2 regions of the Brevibacillus sp. NL20B1 genome follow, and region 2 is predicted to be linked to the other one. Evidence: predicted binding sites of a transcription regulator. Region 2 holds the regulator's gene; the other holds the start of a gene.

Region 1 (3,071 bases), on a different contig from region 2:
TTGACGAACTGACTTTGATGATGTACAGCGATGACGAGTTGTCCGCCGAGGAAGCGGCCCGCGTTCAAGAGCATCTGGACCACTGCTTTCACTGCCGGCAGTCGTGGGAGCGGTTGACCGGCGAGCAGCATCTGCTGGCAGAGACGATTTTCGCCGCGGATACGTCGCTGCCGCCGCTGGAGTTGGACTCGCTCACGGCGGCGCAGATTGAAGGCATTGCCATCCTGCACAGGCGGCATCGCCGCCGCCTGCTGTGGCGGGCGATACTTGGCGCGGGCACTCTTCTGGCGGTTGCGGCCGGGTATCTCATTTTTTGGCAGAGTGTGTGGTTTCACTGGGTTGCCTCTGCGTGGAATTCCTGGACATCCCGCTTCTTTTGGGGATCAGCCCTGTGGCTGAAGGACAACGCCGGTGACCTGTTCAACGTCCCCGGTCCATACGTGGTGGCACTGCCGCTGCCGCTGCTGCTGCTGATCGGTCTGCTTTTGCTGGTGAACATACGCTTCCTTCCCTTTCCTCCATCCCGGCTGCAGAATCGGGAGGTCGACTGATGGGACGGATCAAACTCATCCTCTGCCTGCTGCTGTCCGTTTTCCTGCTTGTGCCGGCACATGCAGTCCATGCGTTCGGCACAGTGTCAAACCATAGCTACGTGCTGCCGGCTGACGCGGTGCACGACGGCGATCTGGCGGTCAACGCCAATACGGTCTCCATCGAAGGAACAGTGAACGGCGACCTGTACGTGCTTGCAGAAAACGTACAGATACGCGGACGCGTCACCGGTGATGTCCTCGCGTTTGCGGTCGACACTCGCATCGACGGCACTGTCGCGGGAGATGTGCGCGCCTTCACGCAGCAGCTGTCGATCTCCGGCAATGTGGAACGAAACGTCACCGTCGGTTCCAGCCACATCGTGCTGGAGCAGAACGGCCGTATAGGCGGCAGCCTGCTGATGTTTACCCCGCATGCGGACCTGAACGGCAAAGTGGCCCGTGAAGCAAACGGCAAGGTGGACACCCTGCGCATCACGGGCGAAATCGGAGAAGGCATCTCACTACTCCACTCCAGCTCCCTGCAGATTGACGCACCTGCCGTGATCGGCGGCGATCTGGTCTACTCCAGTCCGCATCGGGCTGCGATCGGTTCCGGCGCTGTCCTCAAAGGGAAGGAACTGTATTCCCCCGCGGTGGTGGCTGCAGACCAAGACACCTTTTCCTACTTTCCCATCCTGTTGGGCCTCTCGTCGCTGCTCAGCACGCTGCTGCTCTGGCTGGCTGTGCGCTTTCTCTTCCCGGCCGGGCTGAGCTGCATCTACAGCCAATTGGACCGGCACCCGGGACAGGCGTTCGCTTGTGGCGCCGGCTTGGTGCTCGGCCTGCCGCTCCTGTCGATCGCGCTGCTGGTGACCGTCGTCGGGATTCCGGTGACGGTGGCGCTGCTGCTGGCATTCGTGCTGCTTACCTGGTCGGCAAAGGTGTTTGTCGGCTCCTGGATCGGCATCCGGCTGGCCGAGCGTTTTCGCTGGCGGCTTCCCCCCCTGCTCGCCGAGCTGCTGGGCGTGGTGGCGCTGCAGTGCCTGCTGATTATCCCGTTTGCCGGCTGGCTGTTCGCGCTGCCGGTGTGGATGGCCTTCCTCGGATCGCTGGCCTGCGCGGTCCGTCAGGCGAATAAAACATTTCTGACGCCATAAGGTTTAGGAGAGGCAGGATTGGGAGAGAACTGAGAGAAAGGCTTGCAGTTACCTGTTTGACCTTTACTGACCTTTCGTGTATGATTAATCTTACCAAGAGAGGAGGAAGGCTTAATGCATATGAACTTGATTCCCACCGTCATCGAACAGACGAATCGCGGTGAACGTGCATATGATATTTATTCGCGCCTGCTAAAGGATCGCATTATCTTTCTCGGAACGCCGATCAACGACACCGTTGCCAACATCGTCGTAGCGCAACTGCTGTTCCTGCAGGCCGAGGACCCGGACAAAGACATCCACTTGTACATCAACAGCCCGGGCGGTTCGATTACCGCCGGTATGGCGATTTATGATACGATGCAATTCATCAAACCGGATGTGTCCACCATTTGTGTCGGCATGGCCGCGTCGATGGGGGCGTTTTTGCTGGCGGCGGGCGCCAAGGGCAAACGCTTTGCCCTGCCGAACAGCGAAGTGATGATTCACCAGCCGCTCGGCGGCGCGCAAGGCCAGGCGAGCGACATCGAAATCGCTGCCAAACGCATCCTGAGAATGCGCGAACACCTGAACAAAATCCTCGCCGAGCGCACCGGTCAGCCGCTGGAGCGGATTCAAAAGGATACCGACCGCGACAACTTCCTCACCGCTCAGGAAGCGCTGGAGTACGGCCTGATCGACAAGGTAATCACGCCGGAATCCTCTTCCAAATAAGCAATCGGCTTGACAGGGTTCTTCCCCTCGAAGCACGACACCCGGCCAGCAAGGCCGGGTGTTTTTACTTCTCCTCCAATTGTCCGACCTCGACCGCCATGCTGTTGGCCGGATTGCCTTCAATGTGGACGCGGGCCGTCGCGGTTCGTTCATCCACGCCGTCGATCCAGACCGGCTGCCCTTTGTACTGGACCTCGATTTTTTCCGAGGAGCGCAGGATTTCCTGTGCGCGCTTCACATCCATGTATCATTCCCTCCCTTGGTGCTGTCAGCGGTTGTCGCGGGCCGAACTGGCGCCCGTCATGGTATCGGTGGTCGACTCCTCGATCAATCCGTTCTGGTCGCTGACCTGTCCGCCGCCGAGCCCCTCGTTTACCATACGGTCAATGTCCATGTCGTACTGGTCGCGTCCTTCGTATAGGGTGTCACGGTTGTTCTCCACACGTCTCCCTCCTTTGGCGCGGTTGGGCACCGGGTGATGAAAGACTCCATCGCATGCGGCAGCGAGTGGAAGCCTTGCCTGTTTCATCTGTTAGCATTCCCCCGAGCGACGGGAAAACATGCAGCCTGCCCCAAACAGACGCGTACCTTGAGGATATTACGGTTGCGCCAAATCACCCCGTCGCGTCAGCATGGGCCATCGCTTCGATACGTTTTTTTACGTAAT
Region 2 (3,071 bases):
CCATCAGATAGCGGCGGGCAACGCGCTCCTGTTCGATAATTTGCCGGGCGACACTGTACAAGTTGGACAAGATGTCCGCTTCCGACATCCCCAGCGTCACCTGGTTGGACAGCTGGAACAGGTTGCCCAGCGCTTCACTGCCTTCGCCGTAGATGCCCCGGACGACCAGTCCTACCTGATTGATCGCCTGCAAAATGCGATTGATCTGCTGGGTCATCACCAGGGCTGGCAGATGCAGCATGACCGAGGCGCGGATGCCGGTGCCGACGTTGGTCGGACAGCTCGTCAGATACCCCCGCTTCTCGTCAAACGCGTACGTCAGCTGCGTTTCAAACACGTCGTCAATCTTGGTGCCGACCTCCCATGCTTCATTCAACTGAAAGCCGGGCAGCAGCACCTGAATGCGGATGTGGTCCTCCTCGTTTACCATGATGCTGACGGATTCATCCTCGCTGAGCAGGACAGCCCCTTTGCGGGATTCTTCGGCAAGGTGGGGACTGATCAGGTGTTTTTCTACCAGCACGCGTTTCTCCAGCGGGCTCAGCTGGTCCATCTGGAGCAGCTGCACCGGGTATCGGCTTTTCATCGCTTCGCTTCTGCTCACCTCCGCCACTTTCCTCACGACCTCTTCCGCCTGGGAATCGGTGGCGAGCAGCGGGAACGGATGCTGCCGCAGGTTGCGGGCAATGCGCAGCCGCGTGCTGATGACGATGTCGGAATCGGGTCCCTCCCCTTTCATCCAGTTGCTCCACGGGTTTTGCATGAACTTCTGTTGGGACATATCCGCCTCACCTCCCCCTGCTTACGATTGCGCGATTTTTTGTTCCAGCGCCCGGATGCGGTCGCGAATTTCGGCCGCCTTTTCAAACTCTTCGCTGGCGATGTAGTGCTGCAGCGTGCTTTTTAGCTGTTCCAGCTCTTTGCGCAGCTTGAGTTGACCGCCAGTTCGCTCCGGCACTTTCCCTATATGCTGGGTATTGCCGTGAATCCGGCGAAAGAGCGGATCCAACCGGTCGCCCAAAAACGTGTAGCAGTCGCTGCAACCGAACCGGCCGCTTTTGCTGAATTGGGCGTAGGTGAGCCCGCAGGTTTCGCAGCGCAGCGGCTTCTGTACCGGTTCCTGCGATTTTTTGGTCATTGGATCAAAGTGCAACAGCCCCGAAAGGAGATTGTTGATGCTGAAGTTGTGAAAACCGGCAAAGACATCCCCTTTTTCCTGAGCACAGTGCTCACAGATATGATATTCCGTTTTTTTGCCGTTGACGATTTTGGTCAGATGCAGCGTCGCCGGTCGTTTCCCGCATTCTTCACAGTTCATCAGATCGTCCCTCCTAACCGGTCCGGGTTGGCTTGGTGAAAGTCCCTACCGCAGCAAAATGGCAGCTATCATCTGTTTTAATATGTTGGCCCGCAGTCGGTCGCGGATTTCCGCCTCCACCGTCAGCACATTGCGCGAGGTGGCGATTTTCATCAAAGCCGCTTCCCGGTTGTTGATCAACCCTTCCTCCAGCAAGCGGTCAACAATCGCATGACCCACTCCCTGGGAGATGCTCTCGCCAATCAGCTCCTCGGTCAACAGCTCCTGCAACCGGGCTTTGCTGACGATCTGCACTTTACGGATGCGGATGTAGCCGCCCCCGCCGCGCTTGCTCTCGACGATGTATCCTTTTTCGACCGTAAAGCGGGTGTTGATGACGTAATTGATCTGTGACGGCACACACTGAAATAGGTCGGCAAGCTCGCTGCGCTGTATCTCGACGGAGCCGTTCGGACTCTCTTGAATGATGCGCTTTAGATGCTGCTCAATAATGTCCGAGATGTTCCGCAAGTCGTCGCCTCCTGTTCCACTGTGTTTGATCTGTTTGATCTTGACTTTGACTATCTTTGACTTTGATTATAATGGCTTTATGGCACGGATGCAAGAGGGGAATACAGTTTCTAGTGTAGGCAAAATGGCTGTCGTTGAAACCAAAACAAAAGCCATCCCCAAACGGAAGGTTTAGGGATGGTTTCAGACTGAAGGCAAACCGTTCATTGGATAAACGTCCATAAGAAAATGATTTCCAGGCCGGAAGGCCTGCCCATTCATCAACCGAAGCAAAAGACAATATCCGTCGCATGGCAGGATGGGCCAAGCGAGCTCCTTTGACGACCCACTCAGCGGAAAAACGAAGACGCGGGGATCAACAGGGGAGACAAGTCTCACTTCCGCGAAACACCCAGATGTTTGTCCCCTGCCCGCGTCTCGTTTTGGAGCGGACTTTATCCGCTTCTGCGCTGGGCGTCAAGCGAGCGAGCGGGCCCGATCTCCCATGCGCCGCGAACTTTGTCTACACGCTGAAACCATCCCCAACGGAACGTTTAGGGATGGTTGCTGTTAACTGTTGTCACGGCCGGCAGGTGATCCGGCAGCTGCGAGAATGCGGTAATGATCACATCGGCTCCGTCCAGTTCCCCCTGTTTGGCAAAACCGAAGTCGCAGCCCACGGTAAACAGGCCGTTCACTTTGCCCGCTTCCACATCGGAATGCCGGTCTCCTACCATGACGGCCTGTTTCACATCGTAATCACGCAGCAGTTTGGCCACGAGATCCCGTTTGGAACGCGTGTGAAAGCGGCCCGCGGAGTACAGGTCGGTAAACAGCGGCGTCAGCCCGTAATGATCGCAGATGGCTTCAATGTATTGTTCCTGCCCGTTGCTGGCGACAAACAGGGCCACGTTCTCGGCATGCAGCTTCGTAAGCACTTCGCGGACACCCGGGTAGAGATCGGTGACGTTCTGCCGCAGCAGGGCCAGTTCGTTTTCCAAAAGCAGCCGATCGGCCATCTGTTTGGTATCTTCGCTGACCCCCGGCAGCAATTTTGCCCAGAGTTGCTCAATCGTCATGCCCAAGACATTGACCAATTCCCGCTCGCCAGGGGTGGGGCCGTCCCACAGACCTTTTTCGCGAAGCTGTTCAAACGTCCGCTGAAACGCTGGTGTCGACAGCTTCTCCGTCTGCAACAAGGTTCCGTCCATGTCAAACAAAACAGCGTACGGTATGCTCATGGCTCCCTCCATTGTTCCTGTCA

What was found. The regulator CtsR, encoded in region 2, represses protease genes until heat stress. The targets are predictions, from matches to a motif close to ATGGTCAATAAAGGTCAAACA.
Region 1: the regulator CtsR is predicted to act here: its motif matches at 1,744-1,764, upstream of clpP (ATP-dependent Clp endopeptidase proteolytic subunit ClpP).

The regions. Positions count from the first base shown of each region.
Region 1 is NZ_JAGTPT010000033.1:7,448-10,518, reverse strand. Features, by position in the region: gene KDN35_RS18165 (zf-HC2 domain-containing protein) at 1-551, shown strand, start outside; gene KDN35_RS18170 (RNA polymerase sigma factor) at 1-4, shown strand, start outside; gene KDN35_RS18160 (bactofilin family protein) at 551-1,690, shown strand; gene clpP (ATP-dependent Clp endopeptidase proteolytic subunit ClpP) at 1,811-2,404, shown strand; gene KDN35_RS18150 (H-type small acid-soluble spore protein) at 2,469-2,648, opposite strand; gene KDN35_RS18145 (hypothetical protein) at 2,673-2,846, opposite strand; gene KDN35_RS18140 (AAA family ATPase) at 3,019-3,071, opposite strand, start outside.
Region 2 is NZ_JAGTPT010000029.1:59,077-62,147, forward strand. Features, by position in the region: gene mcsB (protein-arginine kinase McsB) at 1-781, opposite strand, end outside; gene mcsA (protein-arginine kinase activator protein McsA) at 803-1,318, opposite strand; gene KDN35_RS17375 (CtsR family transcriptional regulator) at 1,364-1,828, opposite strand; gene KDN35_RS17380 (HAD-IA family hydrolase) at 2,362-3,048, opposite strand.